Regions from separate parts of the Morganella sp. BCCO 40_0007 genome, predicted to be linked through region 2. Evidence: predicted binding sites of a transcription regulator. Region 2 holds the regulator's gene; each other region holds the start of a gene.
The links. The regulator PurR, encoded in region 2, represses purine synthesis genes. The targets are predictions, from matches to a motif close to CANGCAAACGTTTGCNTG.
Positions count from the first base shown of each region.

Region 1 (7,579 bases), on a different contig from region 2:
CCGGTCTAGGCGGCCCTGCCGGCAACGGCCGTCAGTATATGCCGTGGATACATATCCGTGATATGGTCAGCGCCATTCTGTTTTTGCTCGATGACCCGGCACAGAACGGCCCGTTCAATATGACTGCCCCCTATCCGTCCCATAATGAACAGTTTGCGGCCGTACTGGCGCAGATCCTGCACCGCCCGCATCTGCTGCGGGTTCCGTCGTTTGTGGTTAAAGCACTGATGGGAGAAGCAGCGGTACTGGTACTGGGCGGACAAAATGCACTGCCGAAACGGCTGGAGGACGCCGGATTCGGCTGTCAGTTTATTAATCTGGAAGACGCTCTGCGGGATTTACTGGATAGCCCGGCGGACTATTAATGCAGTTCCCGGCCGGTGATAAAACGGCCGGGATTGCAGGTTACGGCTGTGCGGAACGGGGATTTTTCGCCCCGCTCCAGCGGGCAAATAAATCTTCCGGTAATTCAATATCAAACTGATCAAGCACGCGGTTGACCGTCTGGTCGATAATATCCTGCACGGTTTCCGGCTGATGATAAAATGCAGGCATCGGCGGCATAATGATCGCTCCGATTTCCGCCGCCTGTGTCATCAGCCGCAGATGTCCGAGATGCAGCGGTGTTTCACGTACTCCCAGCACCAGCTTACGCCCTTCCTTGAGAACCACATCCGCCGCACGGGTCACCAGAGTGTCCGTGTAGCTGTGCACAATCCCCGACAGCGTTTTCACCGAACACGGCAGAATAACCATCCCCAGTGTTCTGACAGAGCCGGAAGAGATACTCGCAGCGATATCGCGCTCATCATGCACCACATCCGCCAGAGCCTGCACGTCACGCAGACTGTACGCCGTTTCCAGCGCCAGTGTCTGCCGTGCCGCCTGACTGACAATCAGGTGGGTTTCCACCTCCGGCACCGTTTGCAGGACCTCCAGCAGACGCACACCATAAACTGCACCACTTGCGCCGGTCAGCCCCACAATCAGTTTTTTCATAACATCACCCGACAAAAAAGAGATTAACCTTCATTATATATCTCAAGGTTCTCAATTTCGTTATGATCCCGCAACTTTAATTCATCATCTCTGCGCAGGTTTTCCACATAATCGAGATAATCCTGGTCGATATCTTTGGTGACATAGATACCATCAAATACAGATGCCTCAAGACCACGGATATCCGGGTTCTCTTCACGCACGGCATCAATAAGGTCACTCAGATCCTGGAAAATCAGCGCGTCCGCGCCAATCAGACGGCAGATTTCATCGGATTCACGGCCGTGCGCAATTAACTCGTTGGCATTCGGCATGTCGATACCGTAGACATTCGGGAAACGCACTTCCGGTGCCGCAGAGGCAAAATAGACCTTCTTCGCGCCGGCTTCACGTGCCAGTTCCACAATCTGTTCTGAGGTGGTGCCGCGCACGATGGAGTCATCCACCAGCAGCACGTTTTTCCCTTTAAATTCAGTGCGGTTGGCGTTGAGCTTGCGGCGGACAGATTTTTTCCGCTCCTGCTGACCCGGCATGATAAAAGTACGTCCCACATAGCGGTTTTTCACAAACCCCTGGCGGTACGGTTTATTCAGCATATGGGCGATTTCCAGCGCGCTGTCCATTGAGGTTTCCGGAATCGGGATCACCACATCGATATCCAGGTCTTCCCACTCACGGGCAATTTTGGCCCCCAGCTTCTGCCCCATACGCAGTCGGGCGTTATAAACAGAAACTTTATCGATAACAGAATCCGGACGGGCGAAATAGACAAATTCAAACAGGCACGGCGTCAGTGACGGATTTGCCGCACACTGACGGGTATAGAGCTGCCCGGTTTCGGTGATATACACCGCTTCACCCGGTGCCACATCGCGCAGATATTCAAAACCGAGGGTGTCCAGTGCGACACTTTCAGAGGCCACCATATACTCTTCGCGTCCGTCATTCAGGGCGCGTTTACCAAGTACCAGCGGACGGATACCGTTCGGGTCACGGAACGCCAGCAGACCGTGACCGATAATCAGTGCCACACAGGCATACGCGCCGCGGATTTTGCTGTGCATGGCGCTGACGGCGGCAAAAATATTATCCGGCTCCAGCGGGTGAGCATCGAAGCGATCCAGCTCATACGCCAGCACGTTGAGCAGGATTTCAGAATCGGAGGTGGTATTGACATGACGGCGGGCCGTTTCAAACAGCTGCTGCTTCAGCGTGTGTGCATTGGTCAGATTGCCGTTATGCGCCAGGGTGATACCGAAAGGTGAATTAACATAAAAAGGCTGTGCTTCCGATGCACTGGAGCTGCCTGCAGTCGGGTAACGGACATGGCCTATCCCGAGTGTCCCCTGCAAACGCAGCATATGTCGGGTTTCGAAAACATCTTTCACCAGTCCGTTGGCTTTACGGAGCCGGAAACCATTGTTACTGTCAATGGTTGCGATACCGGCTGCATCCTGGCCCCGGTGCTGTAACACCGTGAGCGCGTCATAAATTGATTGATTGACTTGCGTAAAACCAACGATACCAACAATACCACACATGTAGTTTTTTCCTCATCAGCCGGGCGGAGAAGGAAAATTCTCCGGCAGGAAACTTGACGCATTCTGGAGGTAGTCAAAGAACCACCTGATAACATGACTGAATTGGGGAATGAGTTGTGACTGCTGCCAGTCGCTGCTCTGACTCATCTGCGTGAAGCTGTCGAGGAAGAACAAAATCGCCGCCACGATCAGCACCCCGCGCAGAGCACCAAAACAAACCCCGAGAACACGATCTGTGCCTGATAAGCCTGTCCGCTGAACCAGTGAACCGATAACATGGTTAATCACCGAGCCGACAATCAGTGTCGCAACAAATAAAATCGCGATAGAGATTCCGTTGCGGACCAGCGGGTCATCGAAGCGCGTAAAATAGTCCGCCAGCAGCGGGAAAAACTCACTGGCCACATAAAACGCACAGACCCAGGTCACTAACGATAAGGCTTCACGAACGAAACCACGAACCAGGCTGACTAATGCCGAGAAAGCAATAATTGCAATAATTGCGTAATCAATCCAAACCATATCACTATCCAAATTGATGCCCCGGCATCAGTGACGGGCGCATTCTAACAGAAAACGAAAACGTTTGCGTAACGGATTTTTGCTCTGTCCGAAAATAAATTGCGGCGAAATAAAAAATTATAATCGCCGCAAAGAGTTAACTGATTTTATTAACGGATACTGCTAATACCTTAAATTCGCTACGGTTTATAAGCCTGCACCCTGCCATCCAGCCCTGTCAGCTGCCTCAGTTCCCCCAGCGAGGACTTCAGCTCTGCCTGCGAGGCTGACGGCCCGACCATAATCAGCGTCAGTTTGCCGCGCGGCACCGTGTAAACCTGATAGCCGGATAACCGCAGCGTGGCCACAATCTCCTCAACCTTGCGGGCATTAGACAATGCCCCCAGCTGCACAACATAAGCCTGTCCCTGAGGGGCTTTTTCCGGTTTTGGTTCCGGCTTCGGCTCGGGTTTTGGTTCCGGTTTCGGCTCAGGTTTTGGTTCGGGCTTAGGTTCCGGTTTCGGCGGCTGTTTGTCCGGCACCACAACCGGCGGCAGCGGATCGGCTCCCGGCGGTACGTTGGAGGTGGTACTGCCGCCCGGCAATTCTTCTGCCGGGACTTGTGTCCCGGTTTGTGCCGCTTCGGTAATCATGGCACTGGATGCCCCTTCTGAGGGCATGGTCGGCATAGTCTGATTGATCGGATTTACTGCATCAATCTCATCCTGCTCACCCTCTTTCGGGATAAGCGGGATGGCTGCGAACTGGTCTTCGTTATATTTCTTATCGCCGTCCAGCAGCACCGGCAGGACAATCACACCCACCGCCACCAGGATAATAGTTCCGACTAAGCGATTCTGAAATTTACTGGCCACCCGCACCTTCCTTCGCTAAAACGTCCATGACATGCGCCACTGTGTGGAATGATCCGCACACCACCACAATATCGTCCGGGGAAGCATCACGGCGCGCCTGTTCCCATGCGCTTTCCACATCCGCAAACTGCTGCGGGTCAGTCAGGTGCTCTGCCAGCTGCTCTGCCGGCGCACCGCGCAGTTCTGTCAGCGGCGCGACATACCAGTCCTTCACCTGCTCACTCAGCACCGCCAGGGTGCCTTTGATATCTTTATCGCCCAGCATACCGATCACCGCACGGACGCGGCTCTGCGCAGTGCGCGGCAACTGTGCCAGTTTTGACACCAGATAACCGGCGGCATGCGGGTTATGCGCCACATCCAGCACCGTCAGCGGTTTTTGTGAGACAATCTGGAAGCGGCCCGGCAGTTGTGCCTGACGCAGTCCGGTATCAATCGCCTCACGGGTGATGGCGCGGCCGGTTTTGTCTTTCACCTGACGCAGATTGTGGATCACCGCAAGCGCCGTCGCGGCGTTCGCCAGCGGCACATTCGGCAGCGGCAGATTTTCGAGGGTTTCATCCTCACACTGCCACGTCCAGTGGTCACCCTGCTCGGTATAAGACCAGTCATCAGCACGGCAGAACAGTGAGGTTTCCAGCTTGTTTGCCACGTCAGCAATGGTATAAGGCGCATCCGGTTCACCGATTACCGCCACGCAGTGCGGGCGGAAAATCCCGGCTTTTTCGCGGGCGATATGCTCGCGGTCAGCGCCGAGCCAGTCGGTGTGATCCAGTGCGATACTGGTGATCGCTGTAATATGAGAATCGACAATATTGGTGGCATCCAGACGCCCGCCGAGGCCGACTTCCAGAATCACCACATCAAGATTGGCTTCGCGGAACAACTGCAATGCCGCCAGTGTACCCGCTTCAAAATAGGTGAGCGTGATATCACCGCGCTGCGTGTCAATATCCGCAAAGACACGGCAGAAATCAGCTTCCGGCGGGTTTTGTCCCTGAATCCGCACCCGTTCGGTGTAATTCACCAGATGCGGGGAACTGTACACACCCACCCGCAACCCCGCTGCCAGCAGGATGGATTCGAGTGTGTGGCAGGTGGTGCCTTTACCGTTAGTCCCTGAGACCGTAATGACTTTCGGGGCGGGATAGCGCAGATTCATGATATCCGCCACCGCACCGACACGTTCCAGTCCCATATCAATAACCTGCGTATGCAGATCACCCAGATAAGAAAGCCACGTCATCATTGATGACGCGGCTGTTGGTCTTTCTCGCTTATCAGACATCGTGTTTTTTGACATCAGTCTCTGTTTCGGAAGATAAGTCGGTATCAGGTTCATCCGCAGTCAGGATTTCAATGATTTCATCTTCCTGCGGGAACTTATAGTTAGTCAGTTTTGACAGAATTTCCGCGACGGTATCACGCATTTCCGGACGGCGGACAATCATATCGATCGCCCCTTTTTCTATCAGGAACTCACTGCGCTGGAATCCCGGCGGTAATTTTTCACGGACAGTCTGTTCGATAACGCGCGGACCGGCAAAACCGATCAGGGCTTTCGGCTCGGCGATATTGATATCCCCCAGCATTGCCAGACTTGCGGAAACGCCGCCCATGGTCGGGTCAGTCAGCACAGAGATATACGGCAGACCGCGCTCCTGCATTTTGGCCAGTGCCGCACTGGTTTTGGCCATCTGCATCAGCGACATCAGCGCTTCCTGCATACGTGCGCCGCCGCTTGCGGAGAAGCAGATCAGCGGGCAGTTATCTTCCAGCGCCTGTTCCGCCGCGCGGACAAACCGTGCGCCGACAACCGAGGACATTGAACCGCCGATAAAGGCAAATTCAAACGCTGCCGCAACAACCGGCATGGTTTTCAGTGTGCCTTTCATCGCAATCAGGGCTTCTTTTTCCCCGGTCGTTTTCTGTGCGGAGACCAGACGGTCTTTGTATTTTTTGGAATCACGGAATTTCAGGACGTCTTTCGGTTCCAGATCAGTACCCAGTTCCGTGGTGCTGCCTTCATCCAGAAACGCCATCAGGCGCGCACGTGCAGGGATCCGCATGTGATGGTCACACTTCGGACACACCTCAAGATTACGTTCCACCTCCTGGCGGTACAGTACCTGACCACAACTGTCACACTTCGTCCAGACACCTTCAGGAATGCTCGCCTTGCGTGTCTGGTTCATTGGGGTCTTATTCAGAATTTTTTCAATCCAGCTCATTAATGACCTTTCCGTCTGAAATCTGGCTCAGCCAGTGTAATTATTATCTGCCATTAAACCACATTGCTTATGCACTGTGGATAAAAAACTGCTCAAACCACTCAGGCGTCATCACGTTTCTGTGCTTTTTTCGCCGCACGGCGGTGACGCCATACCTCGATAATACCGGGCAATATGGAGATGAAAATAATCGCCACGATAAGTAATTTCAAGTTTTCCTGCACAATCTTCGTTTCCCCGAAGATATACCCTGCATAGGCAAATAATACCACCCATACAATCGCACCGATAACGTTAAACATCGCAAAATGGCGGTAAGACATCTTACTCATACCGGCAACAAACGGAGCAAATGTCCGCACGATCGGAACAAATCGCGCCAGAATAATCGCTTTACCACCATGGGTTTCAAAGAACGCATGGGTCTTGCGCAGGTGACTCTGTCGGAAGATTTTTGAGTCCGGATTGCGGAAAAGCCGCTCCCCGAAAAAGTGTCCGATCGTATAGTTAACTGCGTCACCGATAATCGCCGCCGTAATCATCAGCAGTACCATGATATGAATATTCAGGTCGTTAGACGGCAGTGCCGCCAGTGTCCCCGCCACAAACAGCAGGGAATCTCCCGGCAGGAACGGCGTAACCACAAGCCCGGTTTCACAGAACAGGATCAGGAATAAAATCGCATAAACCCAGATTCCGTAATCTGCCACCATGTCCTTCATATGCACATCAATGTGCAGAATAAAATCGATAAGATATTGAATATATTCCATATTTCACCCCGCCGGACGCAGTCTTCTGCTTATCCGGCCAATAAATTAATCTGCCAGGAAAAGCGGCCCCATCGCCGGTGACGGCAGGGCAAATTCTTCCGGATAATCCACCGAAACCAGATACAACCCTTCCGCCGGTGCTGTTGCCGGTGCCTGAGTGCGATCTTTCAGTGCCAGCAGTTCCGCCATCCGGCTGACCGGCAGATTGCCGCAGCCGACTTCCAGCAGAGCACCGGTAATATTGCGCACCATATGATGCACAAACGCGTTCGCTTTGATATCCACAATCACATACTGTCCCTGACGGGTGACATTCACATGCATCACATTACGCCACGGACTTCTGGACTGGCACTGCGACGCACGGAAAGAAGAAAAGTCATTCTCCCCGAGCAGGCTCTGTGCCGCTTCATGCATCCGCTTTTCATCCAGCGGATAATGAAAGTGGGTTACGCCTTTACTTAAAACAGCCGGACGAAAACGGTGATTAAAAATCACATACCGGTAACGCCGCGCCGTGGCACTGAACCGGGCATGAAAACTTTCCGGCACCGTTTTGACCCAGCGCACCGCGATATCAGACGGCAGATGAGTATTCACCCCCATCGTCCAGGCCGCATCTTTGCGGACAGCTGCGGTGTGGAAATGCACCACCTGGC
Region 1 is NZ_JAVBIN010000008.1:92,798-100,376, reverse strand. Features, by position in the region: gene R5268_RS11315 (TIGR01777 family oxidoreductase) at 1-365, shown strand, start outside; gene R5268_RS11310 (UbiX family flavin prenyltransferase) at 406-999, opposite strand; gene purF (amidophosphoribosyltransferase) at 1,023-2,540, opposite strand; gene cvpA (colicin V production protein) at 2,556-3,062, opposite strand; gene dedD (cell division protein DedD) at 3,242-3,916, opposite strand; gene folC (bifunctional tetrahydrofolate synthase/dihydrofolate synthase) at 3,906-5,204, opposite strand; gene accD (acetyl-CoA carboxylase, carboxyltransferase subunit beta) at 5,197-6,147, opposite strand; gene R5268_RS11280 (DedA family protein) at 6,249-6,920, opposite strand; gene truA (tRNA pseudouridine(38-40) synthase TruA) at 6,966-7,579, opposite strand, start outside.
Region 1: the regulator PurR is predicted to act here: its motif matches at 3,116-3,133, upstream of cvpA (colicin V production protein).

Region 2 (7,579 bases):
ATATAGCGGCTGTTATAGAGCACCGCGATGACCAGGACGGATAAAAATGCCGCCAGCCACATACCCTGACGGATCTGATTGGCAATCATCGGACGTCGGCCGGAACCGTTAAGCTGCGCAACCACCGGCGTCAGCGCCATCAGCAGGCCGTGGCCGAACAGGATAGCGGGAAGCCAGATAGAGGTACCGACAGCCACGGCGGACATGTCTGTCGCACTGACTCTGCCGGCCATCACTGTGTCAACCACGCCCATCGCCGTTTGTGTAAATTGCGCGATAATAACGGGAATACCAAGAGCCAGCAAAGTACGCGCTTCTTTTAAATACTTCTGCACGTAATACACCTTATTTATTCTGATAAAAGGAGGAGGAAAGACGTTCCGGGATTCGTAAACTAATTACCGGATCAAGCGGAAAAGTCATTCTAGCGATTAATCAAATACAAGCCAATACAATTAAATGTGCGGGATACCACGGGAAGGGCTGTTTAATTTTTTGTTTCAGGATAAACTGCATAAATCTATCCGAATACTGACTGGAGATCCGCATGTTTACCGGGATTGTACAAGGCACAGGCCCCGTCGTCGCCATCGAAGAAAAAGAAAACTTTCGTACCCACACCGTGAAATTCCCGCCTGAAATGCTGGCCGGGATAGAGACGGGCGCATCAGTGGCGCATAACGGCTGTTGTCTGACAGTCACAAAAATAGACGGGGATTTAATCAGCTTTGATCTGGTTAAGGAAACCTTAAGACTGACCAACCTCGGCAGCATTAAAAGCGGTGATATCGTCAATCTGGAAAGAGCGGCAAAATACGGTGATGAAATCGGCGGGCATATTATGTCCGGTCATATTGTGACCACGGCGGAAATTGCCAAAATTTTTGTCTCTGAAAATAATTATCAGATCTGGCTGCGCATCGAAGATAAATCACTGATGAAATATATTCTGCACAAAGGGTTTGTCGGTATCGACGGCATCAGTCTGACTATCGGTGATGTGGTCAATAACCGTTTCTGTGTGCATCTGATCCCGGAAACCCGTGAGCGTACCACGCTGGGCAAAAAACGGCTGGGTGATAAAGTGAATATTGAGCTTGATCCGCAAACGCAGGCTATTGTCGATACCACCGAGCGGGTACTGGCGCAGAAAATGCAGCAATTGCAGGAAAGTCTGATCCCGGCGGCAGAAACTGAAAAACCGCAAATCTGATGTGATTCAGATAAAAAAATCCGGTGCTGATTTTTGTCAGACCGGATTATTTATTATGGATTGTTTATGGAAGGTACGAAATCAGCGCGGAACGCGTAATCCGCCCTCACAGCCCTGCGGGCTCCATAATATCTGCCACAGCTGGATATCACGGGCACGGAATGCACCGGCACAGGCATTGAGATAATAAGTGAACATCCGTTTAAAGCGCGGGGTGTAATTACTTTCCAGTGACGGCCAGGCAGCCTGAAAACGGGAATACCACGCCATCAGTGTCCGGTCATAGTCCGCTCCGAAATTGTGCCAGTCTTCCATCACCAGTTTATTTTCACTGCTGTCGCCGATATTCTGAATTGACGGCAGACAGCCGTTCGGGAAAATATATTTACCAATCCAGGCATCGACATTCACTTTATTACGGTTTGAACCGATGGTATGCAGTAAAAATAATCCGTCCGGTTTCAGGTTACGCCGGACCACATCAAAATAGGTGGCGTAGTTTTTCGGACCGACGTGCTCAAACATCCCGACAGAGACAATTCTGTCATACTGCTCATGCAGATCGCGGTAATCTTCCAGGATAATATTAACATTAAGATCCGCACAGCGTGCCTGCGCATATTTCTGCTGTTCGGCGGAAATCGTCACACCGGTCACGGACACGTCAAAATGTTTCGCGGCATATGCGGCGAGTCCGCCCCAGCCGCAGCCGATATCCAGCAGTTGCATACCCGGTTTCAGCTGTAATTTTTCACAGATGAGATGCAGTTTCTGCTCCTGCGCCTGCGCCAGATTGGCGGGATCATCACTGAGACCTTTCCAGTAACCGCAGGAGTACTGCATATAAGGGTCGAGCATCAGCTCAAACAGGTCATTACCCAGATCATAATGCTCTTCACCGACAATCCGCGCCCGTTTTTTGGTTTGCAGGTTACGCATACGGGCCATGGCGATTTTTATAATATCGTTGATATTCTGCGGCAGTTTATTTTCCAGCCCGGCACGCAATACCCGCTGAAAGAAAACATCTAACCGCTCACAGTCCCACCAGCCGTCCATATAACTTTCACCCAGTCCCATCGAGCCTTGTTGTAATACCCGTTTAAAGAACTGGTTGTTATGTACCTGAATATCGAAAGGGCGGGAGCCATTAACTTCAATGCCGGCTTCGTCTAAAAGATCGGAGGCAATCCGCTGCCAGGAATCGGCGGGCGTTTTTTGATTTTCGACACAATCAGAACTCATATTATCTCCAATTTTTATCAAAGCGGGATTCTGAGTGCTTTATTTATGACGTTTTGCGCGGGAACAACAGAACCGGTGTGATTGGCCGTCATCGGGTGACAGTCTGCGTATTAACGTAATCGTTAAGACAAAAACAAAGCTCAAAATCCGGATTCAGAACGAATTGTCTGAAAAGTATAGGAGCCTGAGATTAAAATTCAATGGCAAAAAAGGCCGTACATGAGTACGGCCTTTAATTAGGAATATTCTTAATCACTGCGTCAATCTATTGATTTTGTTCCGCAATAGTCACGGAAGTACGTGAAGAGCGGCGCTGGATAATATAACCGCCGATAGTCAGCACCACGGTTGCAGCCATCACAGCGGTGGTGGAGAGCAGTGGTTCGTGCATCAGCGCAGAGACCAGGAAACTGATCGCGGAGCATAAACCGAGCTGAATCGCATTCTGTAATGCCGCCGCTTTACCGCTGTGTTCCGGGTAAACCGCCAGGGCGTTGGATACCGCAATCGGGTAAGACGCACCGTTCATTGCTGCCATAAAGCAGAATGGGATCAGAATCGCCACCAGTGACGGGTTACTGAATTTTGCCATGGCATACAGACCCACCATGCTGACGGCATAACCGGCCAGCAGGAACGGCAGCAGTGTTTTACCGTTAATCCGTGACAGCAGGGCACGGCAACCGTAGCCGCCGACCATAAAGGCGATGGTCTGCGGGATATAGCTCAGGCCGATATCATTCGGGTTATAACCCATATCGCGCAGGATAAACGGTGAGCCGGTCAGCCAGGCAAAGAAACCGGCACTGCATGCGGCGTAAATCAGTACGTTACCGCTGTATACCGGCGATTTCAGCAGACGGAAAAATGAGATTTTCTGTTTTTCTGTTTTGGCAGTATCCGGCGTGATGTGATGTTTTTCTTTCAGCATCAGAGTCGGGATCAGCACCAGCAGCGTGATGCCGCCGAGCACGAGGAAAATTTCGTGCCAGCCGCCGTGATTGAGCAGCCACGCGCCGAGTAACGGTGCCAGCGCCGGAGAAAGTGCCACCAGCGGCATAATCGCGGCAAAAACACGCTGTGCGCGGTGATCATCATAACGGTCGATAACCAGCGCCTGCCAGGTGACCGCCGCAGAGCAGACACTCACGGCCTGTACAAAGCGGAGTAATAATAATTGTGCCGGGGTGGTTACCCAGATCATTGCCAGACAGCTCAGGGCAAACAGCCCGAGACCCATCAGCAGAACCGGTTTACGACCGATTTTATCGGAGAGCGGTCCCCATAACAGCTGGCCGATGGCAAAGCCGACCAGGAAAATACTCAGACTGGCGCTGATAGCGCTGGCAGTGGAGTTCAGAGATTCCTGCATCATACCGAATGCAGGCAGATACATATCAATCGCGAGGTAACCCAGCATGCTGAGCCCGGCGAGATAAAAGAGAAAGCCGCGGGAAGGCGATGTGTTGACTGTCACAGAAAAATACCTGAATGTTAAATAAGTGTAATGCGTGAGTTGTTATTTTAACTATTCGAGTTTTTCTTTGTAAAACGTTATTATTTGCACATTGCTGTGAAATTTTTTGAAAGGAAGGATTATGTGGTCAGAATATACACTGGATGTGGTGGATGCGGTGGCACGGACCGGCAGTTTCAGTGCGGCGGCAGAGGAACTGCACCGGGTGCCTTCCGCTATCAGTTACAGTGTGCGCCAGCTGGAAGAGTGGCTGGCGGTTCCGCTGTTTGAACGGCGTCACCGGGATGTTGAACTGACACCTGCCGGTGTGCTGTTTGTCAAAGAAGCGCGTGATGTCATCAAAAAAATGAAATCCACACGTCACCAGTGCCAGATGATTGCCAACGGCTGGCGCGGACAGTTCAGTATCGCTGTTGACTGTATCGTAAAACCGGAACGGATAACGCGACTTCTGCTGGATTTTTATCATCATTTTCCGGATATCGAATTGTATATTTATCCGGAGGTGTTTAACGGTGTGTGGGATGCGCTGGTGGACAGACGGGTGGATGTGGCTATCGGTGCGACACGCGCATCCCCTATCGGCGAACGTTACAACTTCCGGGATATGGGCTTTTTGCCGTGGCGTGCGGTGGTCAGTCCGGCACATCCGCTGGCCTCTGCCGGTCATGTTCTGACCAATGAGGAGATGGTGCCGTACCCGAGTTTATGTCTGGAAGATACCTCGCGTTCCCTGCCGAAACGCGACACGTGGGCACTGGATAATCAGCGCCGTCTGGTGGTACCGGACTGGGATCGCGGGATTGCCTGTGTGGAAGCCGGTCTGTGTGCAGCGATGATGCCCGCACACCGTGCAGATCCGCTTATTGCGCAAGGCCGGCTGACCGCGCTGAAGATTGAACAGCCGCTGCCGGACAGCCCGTGCTGCATCACCTGGGTGGATAAGGATACTTCACCGGCACTGAGCTGGCTGCTTGATTATCTCGGCGACAGCGAAACACTCAATGCCGAATGGCTGAGATGATCGTCAGCGGCGGTAGTCGATAAACGGACCATCCGCCACGGAGCGGCGTTCGACCAGACGCGGATGCACCTCAATGGTCTGCGCGTCTTCGCGTTTGTTGACGATACGGTCGAGCAGCATGGTCAGCGCCATCTGTCCCAGACGCTCTTTCGGCTGATGGATGGTCGTCAGGGCAGGTGTGAAGTAGCGGGCGTTGCGGATATTGTCATACCCGATCACAGAAATATCCTGCGGTACACGCAGTCCCAGTTCATCGGCGGCACAAATTGCGCCCATGGCCATGGCATCACCACCGCAGAATACCGCGGTCGGCCGCTGTTTACCGGACAAAATTTGTGTCATCGCCCGGTAGCCGGAATCCGGTTCGAAATCACCCTGGACAACCCATTCATCACGCACAGTAATTCCGGCTTCTTTCATTGCCTTACTGAATCCTTCCAGACGGTTGCCGCCGGTGTTCCGCTCAAGCGGCCCCGGAATGACCGCGATATCGCGGTGACCGCGTTCAATCAGGTAACGTCCGGCGAGATAACCGCCGTGCAGGGCGTTATCGATAATCGCATCGGTGAAATCCCCGCGCGCTTTGCCCCAGTCCATCACCACCATCGGAATATTGCGGTAGCCTTCCAGCATGGTAATAAGCTTATCCGGGTACTCCGAACACATGACCAGCAGACCATCGACACGCTTTTGTGCCAGCATCGCCAGATAGGCTTTCTGCTTGTCAGGATTATTATGTGAGTTGCACAGCACCAGGGTATAACCTTTGCTGTAGCAGCTGTTTTCCACCGCCTCAATCACTTCCGCGAAATACGGGGCTTCACTGGAGGTGGCCAGCAGACCAATGGATTTGGTGTTATTGACTTTCAGACTGCGCGCCACGGCGCTCGGTGAATAGTGCAGTTCTTTGATTGCAGCCCAGACAGCCGCCTTCGTTTCTTCCGCAACGAAACGGGTATTATTAATGACATGGGAGACGGTTGTGGTGGAGACGCCCGAGCGCTTAGCCACATCTTTAATCGTTGCCATGATGAAAACAACTCCTGACCTGCCGGTCTGTATTTTATTATTCGGTTAATCGATTGCTATTATAGTGCCATTATGCAGTAACAATAGAAAAATTTCTGTAAAAACAGGCATTGTTGTCTGATCCGGGTCAAAAGTAAAAAATATTACCTGTGCTATGGTTATTGATATGGTCAGCTATTCGGGTTTTCCGGTCAGACCATCCGTTTTAATTATTTTGATGATTCAGGATGTCAGGTAGTCATCATTGGTCACTAAGCAGCTATTTTGGAGATAAGAATGGATACAGATCTGAAATATGGTTTGTCAACAGCGGTTGCAGCACTGGTTATGATCGTACTGTTTTCAATAATGCTTTTCTGATATACCCCATACAGTACAAAAGGGCGGAAAATTCCGCCCTTTTTTGATCGACTGTTTTTAATCAACAGTTTTTGAATAACTGTTTTTGAATAACAGTCTTTTGTTCCCGGATTACGCCAGGTTTTCTTCCGCAAATTTCCAGTTCACTAATGCCCAGAAGTTTTCCAGGTATTTAGGACGGGCATTACGGTAGTCGATATAATAAGCATGTTCCCAGACATCGACGGTTAAGATTGGTTTATCGTTACCGCTGACCGGGGTTGCCGCGTTAGAAGTATTCACGATAGCCAGGCTGCCGTCTGCTTTTTTCACCAGCCATGTCCAGCCGGCACCGAAGTTTTTCACTGCGGCATCGGTAAACTGCTGTTTAAATTCAGCAAATGAACCGAATGTGCTGTTAATAGCGTCAGCGATTTTACCGGTCGGCTCGCCACCGGCATTTGGTGCCAGGCAATGCCAGTAGAACGTGTGGTTCCAGACCTGGGCGGCATTATTGAAGATACCGGCATCAGAGGTTTTGATAATCTCTTCCAGTGACTTACCTTCAAATGCGGTGCCTTTGATCAGGTTATTCAGATTAACCACATAGGTGTTGTGGTGTTTACCGTAGTGGTATTCCAGTGTTTCTTCAGAAATATGTGGCTCTAATGCATTTTTTGCATAAGGCAGTGCAGGTAATTCAAACGACATTGCATTCTCCTTGTTAAGGTTGAGTCAGTAACCTCATCACAGATGGATTACTGTTATTATTCTGCGAATTATCTTAACAAGTTTTGTCATAAAAAACAGCGTGAAATACCATGGATGATATTATTCACATGGTGAAAGATAAAATTGCCCACAGGATGATATCTGTCACGATAAAAGCGATTAGCAGGGTGTACAGCTTATGACAGCAGATCCAGTTATAGAGTCGTTTCATTCTGTTTTCTCCGTATGACTGCGGAATTATAAATATAACGGATTTACGGGCCGAAATCCGGGCAAACTGAGTAATTTATACCGGAAACGTGACTACAGCTGTTGTTTGTCAATCGACGGAAGACCCTTTACAATTCCTGCTATGACGAAAGGACAATAATGATCATTATGCTGGCAGATTATATTTTTCGTGCAATACAAAACAATACTGATTGTGACGTTATTTGCGATCATTCTCAGAAAGATGAACCGGCTGAAGTGATCAGGCGTGTCCGCCGGTGGCAGTTCCGGGACGGTATTGAGCTGATGT
Region 2 is NZ_JAVBIN010000007.1:226,512-234,090, reverse strand. Features, by position in the region: gene R5268_RS10615 (MATE family efflux transporter) at 1-335, opposite strand, end outside; gene R5268_RS10610 (riboflavin synthase) at 548-1,213, shown strand; gene cfa (cyclopropane fatty acyl phospholipid synthase) at 1,295-2,458, opposite strand; gene punC (purine nucleoside transporter PunC) at 2,724-3,935, opposite strand; gene punR (DNA-binding transcriptional activator PunR) at 4,057-4,959, shown strand; gene purR (HTH-type transcriptional repressor PurR) at 4,963-5,988, opposite strand; gene R5268_RS19450 (YnhF family membrane protein) at 6,265-6,348, shown strand; gene sodB (superoxide dismutase [Fe]) at 6,460-7,038, opposite strand; gene R5268_RS10580 (hypothetical protein) at 7,429-7,579, shown strand, end outside.

Region 3 (7,579 bases), on a different contig from region 2:
GATGCGCCAGCCCGACCTCACTCTGTGTCTTGAGGAAGTGCATAAGCCGCACAATGTCTCCGCCGTGATCCGCAGTGCGGATGCTGTCGGTATCCATGACCTGCATGCCGTCTGGCCGGAGAAAATCAAAACCCTGGTTTCTTCCGCCGCCGGCAGTAACAGTTGGGTGAATGTGCATAACCATGACACACTCGGCGATGCCGTGACACTGCTGAAATCGCAGGGTATGCAAATTCTTGCCACTCATCTGTCTGACAGTGCGGTCGATTTCCGGGCTGTCGATTTTACCCGCCCGACCTGCATTATCATGGGCTCGGAGAAAACCGGCATATCTCAGGAAGCGGTCAGACTGGCGGATCAGCATATTATGATCCCGATGTCCGGCATGGTACAGTCACTGAATGTGTCTGTTGCCGCCGCCGTGATCCTCTATGAGGCACAGCGTCAGCGTGAAGCCGCCGGTCTTTATGAACATCCCAGTTGCGCCCTGGCACAGGATGAACAACAGCGCCTGCTGTTTGAACGCGGCTATCCGGTGCTGGCACAAGTCGCCCGTGAGAAAAAACTGCCCCGTCCGCAGATTGATGAACAGGGTCATATTATTGCGCCGGACAGCTGGTGGGCTGCCATGCAACAGAAGAAACCATCCGCCTGATACGAAACGGAGCAGAAAATGAAAGGTCAACTGCTTGATGCTATCCCACTCACGACTTTGCACGGCGTCGGGGCCGGACAGGCGGGCAAACTGGCCGGTATCGGTCTGCATACCCTTCAGGATCTGCTTTTCCATCTGCCGCTGCGTTATGAAGACCAGACCCGGCTGTATTCCATCACCGATCTGTTACCGGGAATTTATGCCACGGTCAGCGGTGAAGTGCTGCGCACCGATGTGGTCTTTGGCCGCAAACGGATGATGACCTGTCAGATAAGCGACGGCACCGGTATCTTAACCCTGCGTTTCTTTAATTTTTCAGCCGCAATGAAAAATGCACTGGCGGCCGGCAAACAAGTCACGGCCTACGGCGAAATCCGGCGCGGCAAAAATGGCCCGGAAATCTTTCACCCCGAATACAAAGTCCGCCAGAGTGATACTTCCGTTGAATTGCAGGAAACACTCACCCCCATCTACCCGACCACCGAAGGTGTCCGCCAGGCCACGCTCCGCAAACTGCTCGATCAGGCGCTGGAGCTGCTCGATACCTGTGCCATCAATGAATTACTGCCGCCGGAACTGACCCGCTCCATGATGAGTCTGCCGCAGGCGCTGAAAACACTGCACCGGCCACCGGCGGATACACAGCTTGCCGAACTGGAAAGCGGGCAGCATCCGGCACTGAAACGGATTGTGCTGGAAGAACTGCTGGCGCATCACCTCAGTATGCTGGCGGTCAGAGCAGGGGCACAGCGCTACCATGCACTGCCTCTGCCGCCACAGGAGACGCTGAAAAGTCAGTTCCTGGCACAACTGCCCTTCTCTCCGACTAACGCCCAGCAGCGCGTGGTGGCGGAAATAGAGCAGGATCTGGAAAAACCGGTGCCGATGATGCGCCTGATTCAGGGGGATGTCGGTTCCGGGAAAACGCTGGTCGCCGCGCTGGCGGCACTCCGTGCTATCGCACACGGCAAACAGGTCGCACTGATGGCACCGACAGAACTGCTGGCTGAACAACATGCCAATACTTTCCGTCAGTGGCTGGAGCCGCTGGGTATCAGCGTCGGCTGGGTAGCCGGAAAACAGAAAGGCAAGGCACGGCTGGCGCAGGAAGAAGCCATTGCCGCCGGTGATGTGGCGATGGTTATCGGCACGCACGCCATTTTTCAGGAACATATCCGTTTTCATTCCCTGGCGCTGGTGATTATTGATGAGCAGCACCGCTTTGGTGTTCACCAGCGGCTGGCGTTATGGGAAAAAGGCGAACAGCAGGGATTCCATCCGCATCAGCTGATTATGACCGCCACTCCGATCCCGCGCACCCTGGCCATGACCGCCTATGCGGATCTCGACACCTCCGTTATCGATGAACTGCCGCCGGGCAGAACCCCGGTGACCACGGTGGCCATTCCGGACAGCCGCCGCCATGAGATTATTGAACGGGTGCGCAGCGCCTGTCAGGATGAAAAACGCCAGGCCTACTGGGTCTGCACACTGATCGATGAATCTGATTTGCTGGAAGCACAGGCCGCTCAGGTGACGTTTGATGAGCTTTCCGCCACTCTGCCGGACCTGCGGGTCGGGATGGTGCACGGTCGTATGAAACCGGCAGAAAAGCAGGCGGTGATGGCGCAATTTAAGGCCGGAGAGCTGGATCTGCTGGTCGCCACCACAGTTATTGAAGTCGGGGTGGATGTACCGAATGCCAGCCTGATGATCATCGAAAACCCGGAACGGCTGGGCCTGGCGCAACTGCATCAGCTGCGCGGCCGGGTCGGACGCGGCTCTGCGGTCTCCCACTGTGTGCTGCTGTATAAAACCCCGCTGACTCAAACAGCAAAACTGCGTCTTCAGGTACTGCGGGACAGCAACGACGGCTTTGTTATCGCGCAGAAAGACCTCGAAATCCGCGGGCCGGGTGAACTGCTCGGTACACGGCAGACCGGTAATGCGGAATTTAAAGTCGCGGATTTACTGCGCGATCAGGGTATGCTGCCGGAAGTACAGCGTGTGGCACGTCATCTGCACCAGAATTACCCGGAGCAGGCAAAAGCGCTGATCGAGCGCTGGCTGCCGGAACGCACGCAATACACTAACGTATAACGAAAAAAGCCACCCCGGAAGGTGGCTTGCCTGCTTAAGCGTTGTTTGTTACCCGCCCGCAACCGGGAAGATAGGTAATGCCAGGAAGAACGGGATAACCAGTGCGTTAATCAGATCGAGGAAGAACGCCCCCACCATCGGTACCACCAGGAAAGCCACATGGGAAGGACCGAAACGATCTGTCACTGCCTGCATGTTGGCAATCGCGGTTGGTGTGGCCCCCATCCCGAAACCACAGTGACCGGCCGCCAGAACCGCCGCATCATAATTTTTGCCCATCACACGGTAAGTGACGAAGACAGCATACAACGCCATCACGATAGTCTGTACTGCCAGGATTACCAGCATCGGTACCGCCAGAGAGGCAATTTCCCACAGTTTCAGGCTCATCAGTGCCATCGCCAGGAACAGTGACAGACTGACGTTACCCAGTACCGACACCGCCCGCTCAAACACACGGTAAAAGCCCATCAGTGACAGACTGTTGCTCAGGATAACCCCGATAAACAGAACACACACAAATGCCGGGATCTGGAACTTCCACTGCATTGACGTGAAGAAATCCGTCAGAACACCATACAGATACGTTCCCGCCAGTAAACAGATAGCAATCAGTGCAATTGTTTCAAGCAGAACCATTGAAGTGATCATGCGTCCGGCCTGCGGTTTTTCAAACGCGGTCGGTGCTTCATCATCCTGTAATTTCACATCGCTCATGGCCGTTTTTTTGATCAGGAAACGGGCTACCGGACCACCAATCAGGCCGCCGAGCACCAGACCAAAGGTTGCGCAGGCAATCGCGATTTCTGTTGCGGAGCTGAAACCATAGCTGTCGCTGAAAATTTTACCCCATGCAGCCCCGGTACCATGACCACCGGAGAGTGTGATAGAACCGGCCAGCAAACCAATCAGCGGATCAAGCCCCATCATTTTTGCCAGAGAGATACCGACTGAGTTCTGCACAATCAGTAAACCCACAACCGCAATCACAAAGATAAATAACGTTCTGCCGCCCGCCTTAAGGCTGGCTAAGTTGGCGTTTAAGCCGATGGTGGCAAAGAAAGCCAGCATCAGCGGGTCTTTGAGTGAATCATCAAATTTCACTTCCAGATCCATACCGGATTTGAACCCCAATAATACGATCGCAACCAGAAGACCACCGGCCACAGGTTCAGGAATTGTATACTTTTCGAGGAATGGTACAGTTTTTACGAGTTTACGTCCCAGTAATAGGACGAGTGTGGCCGCAACCAGCGTGCCGTAAACGTCGAGTTGATACATTCACGTACCCCTTTTATTGTTGGTATTTGTTACATCAATATCGCGTTAATAACGTCCCTGTTACGCAAAAAGAAAAAGCAGGTATCCGGATTAAAGAAAAAAAAGCGGATAAAGACAAGTTAAAATAAATAAAACTGTGATTATATTCCGCTATAAAAAATAACATCTCATCGGCGCAAACGATTGCTTTTGTGCCCCGGATCATTAAAATACGGTAATTGCTTATCCCGGACCTGTTGATATGAACTCTGCAATTTCTGATAAAACCAGTGTAAATCCCGCAACTAACACAAATAGTGAACTCATCTACCGGCTGGAAGATCGTCCGCCGCTGCCGCAGACGCTCTTTGCCGCCTGTCAGCATCTGCTGGCGATGTTTGTGGCGGTGATTACACCGGGGTTGCTTATCGCCCAGGCGCTCGGCCTTTCCGCCCACGACACCCAGCGGATTATCAGTATGTCACTGTTCGCTTCCGGACTGGCATCACTGCTGCAAATCCGCACCTGGGGGCCGGTCGGTTCCGGGCTGCTTTCTATCCAGGGCACCAGCTTTAACTTTGTGGCCCCGCTGATTATGGGCGGTATGGCGCTGAAAAATAATGGTGTGGATACCGAAGGGATGATGGCTGCACTGTTCGGCACTCTGATGCTGGCGGCCATGACAGAAGTTATCCTCTCCCGTTTTCTGCATCTGGCGCGCCGCATTATCACGCCGCTGGTTTCCGGTGTGGTGGTGATGATTATCGGGCTGTCGCTGATTCAGGTCGGGCTGACCTCCATCGGCGGCGGTTATGGCGCCATGGCGGATAACACCTTCGGCTCTGCTAATAATCTGATCCTCGCCGGTATTGTGCTGGCGGTGATTGTGCTGCTTAACCGCCAGAAAAACCCGTATCTGCGTGTCGCCTCTCTGGTGCTGGCGATGACAGCAGGCTATCTTGCTGCCTGGTGGATGGGTATGCTGCCGGATAACCATGCGGAAATCCCGGAGGAAGTGGTGGTGATCCCGGCCCCGCTCTATTACGGCTTATCCATCGACTGGAACCTGCTGCTGCCGCTGATCCTGATCTTTATGGTGACCTCGCTGGAAACCATCGGTGATATCACCGCGACGTCCGACGTCTCCGAACAACCGGTATCCGGCCCGCTCTACATGAAGCGCCTGAAAGGCGGTGTGCTGGCAAACGGACTGAACTCCGCCCTGTCTGCGGTCTTTAATACCTTTCCGAACTCCTGTTTCGGGCAGAATAACGGGGTGATCCAGCTGACCGGCGTTGCCAGCCGCTATGTCGGTTATGTTGTGTCGCTGATGCTGATCATACTGGGGCTGTTCCCGGCCGTCGCCGGATTTGTACAGCACATTCCGGAACCGGTACTCGGCGGAGCCACCATTGTCATGTTCGGTACGATTGCGGCATCCGGTGTGCGGATTGTCTCACGCGAAACCCTGAACCGCCGGGCGATTATGATTATCTCGCTGTCACTGGCTGTCGGCATGGGTGTTTCCCAGCAGCCGCTGATCCTGCAATTTGCACCGGACTGGCTGAAAACCCTGCTCTCTTCCGGAATTGCGGCGGGCGGCCTGACCGCGATTGCCCTGAATCTGATTTTTCCGCCGGAGAAATAATCATCTGTTTAACCGCGTGACCGGAAACGGTCACGCGTGCTGCTCTGTGCGGAAAAACCGCGATAATCCTTGTCACCGTAAAGAGCCTCACGCTAGTATGCCCTCAGGATTATCTCTCGGGAGCGCATTATGAAATGGTTGGGACGGGCTGTTTTCTGGCTGATAACACTGGTCATTATTCTTATCGTTGCCACTGCCCTTGTGGTGCAGACATCATGGGGCACAAAACAGATTTCAGCCCTTATCAGTGACAATACACGCTACAAGGTGTCACTTTCTGCGATAAGTCACTCGCTCTCCTCCCCTTCCCTTATTTCACTCAGTGATATCAGTATCAGCACAGTATCGGGGGATTTTGCCCTGGAAGCAGCCAATGTTGAGCTGACGCTGGACTGGCGCAGTTTCTCTGAACCCGGCTGGTTTGCCCGCATTATTGTGCAGAAAGGGGATATCGAAATTTCTGATGCTGCTGACAGCGGCACTCTGCCGGTCAGTGCCGGGCTGTTACAGCTCAATCAGACAAATGTCCGCCGCACCGACGGCAACCGCAGTATTGATGCAGAGGGCGTCACCGGAGGTATCACCCCGTGGCAGCCGCAGGGTAGTGACCTGACCGGTAACGGCAAATATCAGTTTTCCGCTAACGGCCTGAATTACTACGGCCTGCCGCTGAAAAATATCCTGACGCAGGGTGAGGTCAGCGGAAAACAATTCACGTTTGATAACCTGACCGCCACCCTGGAAAACGGGCTGATCACTGCGACCGGCCGCCGCAGCGCCGAAGGTCAGTGGCAGCTTGATACTCTGCTGCTCAATGACATACGCTGGCAGACACCTCAGTCTCTGACACAATTGGCAGACAGTACAGAAAGTCTGCCGGATATTCAGGCCAAAAATATCACTGCCACCAATATTAAACTTGAAGGCCATCAGTGGGCGGTAAACTATCTGGAAGGCACGATCAAAAATCTGGCCTTTAAACAGGGACGCTGGCAGACGGACAACGGACAGGCAGATATCGCCGCAGCGGATCTGACACTCAGCGGGCAGCATTTTTCTGACATTATCAGCACGCTGGAACTGCGCGGCGATCAGATTGACGTCAACCGCCTGACCGGCCGCTATGACAAGAGTATTCTGCGTTTTACCGGGAACTGGAACCGCGCCACCCGGACACTCGATATCACCAGCGGTGTTACCGACAATCTGCTGTACAGCTTCCCGGAACAGTGGTTCTCTGCATTGCAGGAAGCGGCCCCGCAGGGGATTGATACTATCCGCTTACAGGATATAAAAGTCTCCAATGCCCTGCTGATTGATACACAAGCGATTTTCCCGTTCCAGCTCACCAATGTGAACGGCTACATCAAAACGATGCAGATCCTGAAATCCGGCCAGTGGGGACTATGGGACGGCGAACTGTCGGTCAGTGCGGGCAATGCCACCTTTAACCGCGTCGAACTGCACCGTCCGTATCTGACACTGACCGCCGGGGCGGACAGTGCGGCAACCACACAATTTGCGGCTTCCGCCGGAGAGGGACTGCTGAAAATGCAGTTTCAGGTCACCCCGTCCGGTACTGCGCCTTTCCGTTTCGCATTACAGGCTACCGGAGCTGACAGCCAGATCCTGTCACAATGGGGCTGGCAGCCTGCTCCGCTCTCCGGCAGTGCCAATTACACACTGCACCTGAACGGACAACTGCGGACAGAAGATATCCGCAGTACACTGAGCGGTATGCTCTCCGGACAGGATAAACAGGGGAATCAGATAAACCGGGCTATCACGCAGGGGCAGATGGATAACGCCCCGGTATCCGCAGAGCCGGTGCCTTCTGCCCCGCCTGCACAGCGGGTGATCCCGGATAACAGCGAAACCGGGGAAATTTAGCAGCACCTGCTGATACAGAAACAGCG
Region 3 is NZ_JAVBIN010000004.1:75,245-82,823, forward strand. Features, by position in the region: gene trmH (tRNA (guanosine(18)-2'-O)-methyltransferase TrmH) at 1-655, shown strand, start outside; gene recG (ATP-dependent DNA helicase RecG) at 674-2,755, shown strand; gene gltS (sodium/glutamate symporter) at 2,804-4,036, opposite strand; gene R5268_RS06150 (uracil-xanthine permease family protein) at 4,278-5,663, shown strand; gene R5268_RS06155 (hypothetical protein) at 5,793-7,553, shown strand.
Region 3: the regulator PurR is predicted to act here: its motif matches at 4,209-4,226, upstream of gltS (sodium/glutamate symporter).

Region 4 (7,579 bases), on a different contig from region 2:
GTTGATCATATCGGTCAATCATATTGATCCGGCGGCTGTTATTTCTGACTCCGCCGGATTTTTTTATCTGTCAGCAAAAGGAGAAGACTGTGCGGGCAATACATGTGCGGGTAATACAATGGATCGTTGCGGTATGTGCGGTGGTGATTATTCTGGTGATGGCCGGTATTATTATTCTGCAGTCAGCACTGAGAGATCCCGGTCAGCATGAATTACCGGCGCTGTTTGCGCAGGTTTCCGGGATGAATTTAAATAAAGAGGAAAGCGAAGAGCTGGAAACATGCATTCAGTCGGCCAAAGTGATGTATTTTTCACAGGCAGTAAAAAAGTGTGTGAACCGGGCGCGGTATAAGAACTGAAAAAATAAGAACTAAAAAAAGAAGCAAAAAAAAGAGTAACAGTGAACCGGGCGAAAGGATGGGATAGATATAAATTCGGCGGTTATGTCACTGTTACTCAAATGTGCATTGACTTCAGCACGTACGCTGAATACTCAGCGTGTTGTTATTGTTGTTCTGTCGCGATTATAAAATTTTGTGCGGACCGAAACATTCATAATGGATCTGGTCTGCATTGACGCCTATTGCAGTCAGCTGACGCGCAATGTGCTGCATAAAGGCCACCGGGCCGCACAGGTAATAGTGGCGTGTTTTACTGAGCAGGGCATCCTGCTGAGCGGTTAAATCCATCAGCCCGGTCAGGTGAGGGTGAGCTTCATCAGCACGCGGTTCTCTGTACCAGACAGTCTGACTGAACGCCGGTAACTGAGCACCGGTGCGGTTTACTTCATCCGCAAAGGCATGTACACCGCCGTGCTCTGCCGCATGCAGCCAGGTCACATCCGCCGGATGTTGCTGCGCAGCCAGTGTCTGTAACATCGCCATCATCGGTGTCAGGCCGACACCGGCTGAAATCAGAACGACCGGCGTCTCTTTTTCAGCGTCGAGGAAAAAATCACCCAGCGGCGGCGTCAGTTTTACCACATCGCCTTCCTGTATATTGGCGTGCAGCCAGCCGGAAATCGTGCCTTTGTCCTCGCGTTTAACCGCAATCCGGTAGGTTTTCCCGTCCGGTACCTGCGTCAGGGAGTATTGGCGGATTTCCTGATTATCCAGCGCATCATCATTGATATAGACACTGATATACTGACCCGGCCGGTAATCCGCGACGGGCTGACCATCAACCGGCGCCAGTTCAAAACTGGTGATCAGCTCACTCTGCGGCTGTTTGCGGATCACGCGGAATTCACGCAGACCTTCCCATCCGCCTTGTGACGCCGCTTTTTCCTGATATAACCCGGCTTCGCGCTGAATAAAGATATCTGCCAGTACGCCGTAAGCTTTACCCCAGGCGGTCAGCACTTCTTCACCCGGATTGAGTAACTCTTCAATGGTGGCAAGCAGGTTTTCCCCGACAATCGGGTAATGCTCCGGTCTGATCATCAGGCTGGCGTGTTTGTTGGCAATTTTTTCGACTGCCGCGCCCAGTGCGCCGAGGTTATCAATATTCATGGCATAGGCGCAGACCGCATTAAACAAGGCTTCACGCTGTGCACCATTCTGCTGGTGGCTCATGGTGAAGATATCTTTTAATTCCGGATGCTGACGAAACATGCGGTCATAAAAATGCGCGGTCAGTTTCGGTCCGGTGGCGGCAATCAGCGGGGCAGTGGATTTTACGGTGGCGATAGTTTGTGCATCGAGCATAGCAGGGCTCCTGAAAAAGCATCACATCAGTGTGAAATTTATAACATGTATTTTTTATGCAACTTATAATACAGGGCAGAATTTGTAAAGCGCAAATTTTTCTGCTGTTTCTGAAAATCCGCTGAAAATAGCGGAATTGATCAGTGAGCGGGGGCAGGAGGGGATCACAAATCCGGTATTGCGTCCGATGAACAGGATATTCTTATGAAATAATAAGTGCGGTAATTACCTGATTTTACCGCTATGCAATCGTTTGCGTATTTTTTGTTTCAGGGGCTATCTCAATTCAGAAAAAGGGTTTACACTGTAGGGCATTCGTCCCCGGAAAGGGGTGTTTTTTTATCGGCATCAGGCGAGTCAGGAGAAGCTAATGTTAAAGCGTGAAATGAATATTGCAGATTACGACCCACAACTCTGGCAGGCGATGAAAGACGAAGATCGTCGTCAGGAAGAGCATATTGAATTAATTGCCTCTGAGAACTACACCAGCCCGCGCGTTATGGAAGCTCAGGGCTCCCAGCTCACCAACAAATATGCGGAAGGGTATCCGGGCAAACGCTATTACGGCGGCTGCGAATATGTGGATATCGTGGAACAACTGGCGATTGACCGTGCAAAAGAACTGTTCGGTGCAGATTATGCCAACGTTCAGCCGCATTCCGGCTCCCAGGCTAACGTTGCAGTGTACTCCGCACTGCTGTCACCGGGCGATACAGTATTAGGGATGAATTTAGCGGAAGGCGGTCACCTGACTCACGGCTCTCCGGTAAACTTTTCCGGTAAACTGTACAATATCGTCCCTTACGGTATCGATTCTGCCGGTAAAATCGATTATGACGATGTCGCTGAACAGGCGAAAAAACATCAGCCGAAAATGATCATCGGCGGCTTCTCTGCTTATTCCGGTGTGGTTGACTGGGCGAAAATGCGCGAAATCGCTGACAGCATCGGTGCTTACCTGTTTGTTGATATGGCACACGTTGCCGGTCTGGTTGCTGCGGGTGTTTATCCTAACCCGGTTCCGCATGCACACGTTGTCACCACCACCACGCATAAAACCCTGGCGGGTCCGCGCGGCGGGATGATCCTGGCGAAAGGCGGTGATGAAGATCTGTACAAAAAACTGAACTCAGCCGTATTCCCGGGCAACCAGGGTGGTCCGCTGATGCACGTTATCGCCGGTAAAGCAGTGGCGTTAAAAGAAGCAATGGAGCCTGAATTTAAAGCAAATCAGGTCCAGGTTGTGAAAAATGCCAAAGCAATGGTTGAAGTCTTCCTGAACCGTGGTTATAAAGTGGTGTCCGGCGGTACTGAGAACCATCTGTTCCTGGTAGATCTGGTCGATAAAGACATCACCGGTAAAGATGCCGATGCTGCACTGGGCCGTGCTAACATCACTGTGAACAAAAACAGTGTGCCGAACGATCCGAAGAGCCCGTTTGTGACCTCCGGTATCCGTGTCGGTTCCCCGGCAATTACCCGTCGCGGCTTCAAAGAAGCAGAAGCCCGTGAACTGGCCGGCTGGATGTGTGACGTGTTAGATAACCTCAATGATGAAGCGACCATTGAAGCTGTGAAACAAAAAGTTCTGGCTATCTGCGCGAAATACCCGGTTTACGCATAATCGCGTTACCAGTCTGATGTAACCAAAACCCGCTTCGTTCGCCGCAAGCGGGTTTTTTGTATTTCTGAAAAGGAGAGGCAGATGTTTGTTCCGTCATCGCTTTGGCTGGCGCTTGATTATTTTACGTATTTTTTTTCCTACGGGATTTTTCTTCCCTACTGGGGCGCATGGCTGAAAGGTGAAGGGCATGATGTGGCAACGGTCGGTATGCTGCTCAGTGTGGGGCTGGTGGCGCGTTTTATCGGCAGTCTGTTTATTACGCCGTTGTTTAAAGATCCGTCACGGCTGATTTTTGCGTTGCGCCTGATGGCACTCTGCGCTTTTCTGTTTGCGCTGGCGTTTTATTTCGGCTCGCACTGGCTCTGGCTCTTTTTTGTGATGGCCGGATTCAACCTCTTTTTCTCACCGATGATCCCGCTGGGGGATTCCCTCGCCGCGACCTGGCAAAAACAGTTTCCGATGGATTACGGCTCGATCCGTGTCTGGGGTTCAGTGGCCTTTATCATTGCCACTTCTGTCACCGGCATGCTGATGGATATCTGGAAGCATGAGGTGATTCTGGCGGCGCTGGTGGTCAGTACCGGAACTCTGCTGCTGACGTCGCTGCTGCGTCCGCGCATTATGCCGTCCGGGGAAATGAAGCAGCGCGGGCCGCAGGTGAAGTTCAGTGTTCTGCTGAAAGATAGTGCGGTTGTCCGCTTTCTGCTGTGCGTCAGTTTATTGCAGGGGGCGCATGCCGCCTATTACGGCTTCAGTGTGATTTACTGGCAGAAGGTCGGGTATTCGGATGCCGCGATTGGCTATCTCTGGTCGCTGGGCGTGGTGGCGGAAGTGATTGTCTTTACGTTCAGTAATAAGCTGTTCCGGCGCTGGAGCGCGGCAAACCTGCTGCTGCTTTCCGGTATCTGCGGTATTCTGCGCTGGTCGCTGCTGGGCATGTCGGCCGCATTACCGGTGCTGATTGTGGCGCAGATCCTGCACAGCGGCACCTATACCGTGTGTCACCTGGCGGCAATGCGCTTTATCGGCGCCCGCAAATCCACTGAAATTATTCCGTTACAGGCGGCATATTCCGCGCTGGCCATGGGCGGGGCGATTGCGGTGATGACGCTGGTGGCGGGGTATCTGTATGAAGATATCCACGGCGGGATATTTTATCTGATGGCGCTGACGGTGGTTCCTGCGCTGTTCCTGCGGCCTAAAATCCGCCCTCAGTCATACTGAGAACAACGGGATAACAGCGGTAATAATACGGCACCGGCGCTGCCCCGGTGCCGTATTCTCAGAGTGATTCAGGAAATGTCAGGGTAGCTCCCGGGGCTTCGCGGCTGAGATGGATAAAGTTCATGTGTTTCTCATACTGATCCAGTATATCGGTGATCACTTGTTCTTTGGTGTAATCCATCAAATCATTACCTTGTGACCCCTCCGATAAAAACGTCTCCAGGCGATAATAATGAGATTTTCCGGTCCGGGCACGGTAGGTGAAGCCGGGCATGGAGTAGCGCTGAGGCCAGACCTGATACACAAAGCTTTGCTCTTCCCCCAGATCGACCGTCAGCTCAAGGTGCTCTAACCGCTCGTCTGCTTCAGGCGGGATCTGGCTGAATTCGACCTTTGCCCCCCGTATTGTCAGCTCTTGTGCGACATCCTGCATGGCCGGGATGCACACTAAATCCAGCATCCGCCTGGTATAGGTGGTGCCCGGAAAATTCATGACCCGCCCCAGTCGCTGTTTCCAGTTGAGTGTACCGTTGCCATATAACGGAGCCGGTGCATTCGTGTTCAGTGAACTGACGCGCCGGAAATCTTCCAGTTTCAGCGATTTATACAGCCCTGCCATGACGAAAAAGATCACAAAACTGAACGGTAATCCCATGATCACAGTGGTATTTTGTAACGCGGATATTCCATCGGTCATTAACATCCCGAGTGTGAGCAGACCAATTGCAACGGACCAGAAAATCCGAAGCCAGTTCGGTGCATCATGACTGATATCACTTAACTCTGAAGTGAAATTCCCCAGTACCAGTGAGCCGGAATCTGCTGAAGTAACATAAAACAGTAAGCCGGTAATAGTAGCAACAGAGGCCGTTAAACCAAAGCCGGGATACAGCTCAAGTAAGGAATAAAAACCTTTTTCCGGAGCTTCCAGTACCGTTTTTGCCAGTTCAGTATTGCCGTGAATAATTTCATAGAGGGCGCTGTTTCCGAAAACAGAAAGCCATAGCAGCGTGAAGACGAAAGGGATTATCAGGGTTCCGATAACAAATTGCCGGATAGTACGTCCGCGGGAAATACGGGCCAGGAACAGCCCTACGAACGGTGACCACGCGACCCACCACGCCCAGAAGAAAAGTGTCCAGTTGTTCATCCAGTCTGCAGGCCGGTCAAACGCAAAACTGTTGAGGGTCATTCCCGTGAAGCGGCTGATATAATCACCGACATTCAGTACCAGCGCATTCAGTAAAAACGCGGTGTCTCCGGCAAACAAAATAAATACGATCAGGCCAAGTGCGAGTAACACATTCAGCTCAGATAACAGCCGGATCCCTTTATTTACCCCGGATGTGGCAGAAATGACCGCCATAATAACAGAGAGCAGAATCAGACCGCTTTGTACGGATAATCCCTGGGGAAGTCCGAAAAGGACTTTCAGACCGTAATTCAGTTGCACGACACCAATCCCCAGTGTGGTCGCGATACCGAAGATTGTTCCCAGTACTGCCGCAATATCAACCGCATGTCCGACAGAGCCTTCAATTCGTTTACCGAAAATGGGATAGAGTGCGGAGCGGATCGTGAGCGGAAGATTATAACGGTAGCTGAAGTAACCCAGTGCGATCCCCATTAAGGCATACATAGACCAGCCCGTCAGGCCATAGTGGAAAAGTGTCCACACCATCGACTGACGGGCTGCTTCTGTGGTTTCTCCGGCGCCTTCCGGCGGGAGCATGTATTGGGTTACGGGTTCCGCAACAGAGAAAAACATCAGATCGATACCAATCCCGGCGGCAAACAACATGGCAGACCAGCTCAGCATACTGAATTCAGGTTTGGATTGCTCAGGTCCGAGTTTGATATTCCCGAAGCGTGATGTGGCCATAAAAATGACGAAGACGATGTACAGTGTGGCGGCCAGCAGGTAATACCAGCCAAATGTTTTTGAGACCTGATTCAGTGTTGCCACGATCCACCGGTTCGCGGTGTCAGTCATCAGTATGGTGAAAAAAGAAAAGGCCAGGATAAGGCCGGCTGAAGTGAAAAAAACCACAGAATTCAATTTGTCCTTCTGCGGGGTTTCTGAACTAGTTTGAGTTGTCATCGACAGTTCCGCATTTTAGCATTCAAGATAAGTAATATTGTGATTTAACTTACCCATTGTTTTTAAACAAATAATTTAATTTTAGCGCATGGCTCCCTGAGATATTGTAAATAAATTGTAATAAATGATAGTTAATATTGATTGAACATTCAATCAAAAAAAAGTGTAATAGGCGTGGTTACTCTTTTTCTCAGGTTCAGATTTTATGCCGAAAACAGGAATACAGTCGATTCGTAAACAGCAGTTAATCCGTGCAACGCTGGATGTAATTAATGAAGTCGGAATGCAGGAGGCCAGCTTTGTACTAATCGCCCGCAAAGCCGGTGTTTCCACGGGAATTATCAGCCACTACTTTCGTGACAAGAGTGGTCTGCTTGAATCTGCAATGCGCCATATTCAGTATCAGCTCGGGCTGGCGGTGGCAATGCGCCTGCGGCTGCTGCCGGGAGCCGGTGCAAAATTGCGTCTTCAGGCAATTGTTGAGGGCAACTTTGATCCCTCTCAGACCAGTGAAGCTGCGATGAAAACGTGGCTGGCATTCTGGGCGAGCAGTATGCATCAGCCGGTTTTAAACCGCCTGCAACAGGTCAATGACCGCCGGTTGTTCTCAAATTTAAGTTATGAATTCGGCCGCGTATTAAACAAACAGGAAGCAAGAATGGCAGCAAAAGGCCTTGCCGCACTGATTGACGGTATATGGTTGCGCAGCGCCCTGAGTAACACACTGTTTCCTGTATCGGAAGCGTTACAGATTACAAATGAATATATTGCGATGAAGCTGGGAACAGATTGAATCAGTCTTAATATTAAAGGAAAAAATATGCAAAATCCGCGACTGCACAAACTGTATATTCATGGTGGTTATGTAGATAGCTCATCCCCGGAGTGCGGACAATTTCCGGCAGTCAATCCGGCAAACGGCGA
Region 4 is NZ_JAVBIN010000005.1:41,792-49,370, forward strand. Features, by position in the region: gene R5268_RS07145 (hypothetical protein) at 90-359, shown strand; gene hmpA (NO-inducible flavohemoprotein) at 525-1,706, opposite strand; gene glyA (serine hydroxymethyltransferase) at 2,077-3,330, shown strand; gene R5268_RS07160 (3-phenylpropionate MFS transporter) at 3,412-4,554, shown strand; gene R5268_RS07165 (choline transporter) at 4,613-6,655, opposite strand; gene betI (transcriptional regulator BetI) at 6,861-7,448, shown strand; gene betB (betaine-aldehyde dehydrogenase) at 7,476-7,579, shown strand, end outside.
Region 4: the regulator PurR is predicted to act here: its motif matches at 1,949-1,966, upstream of glyA (serine hydroxymethyltransferase).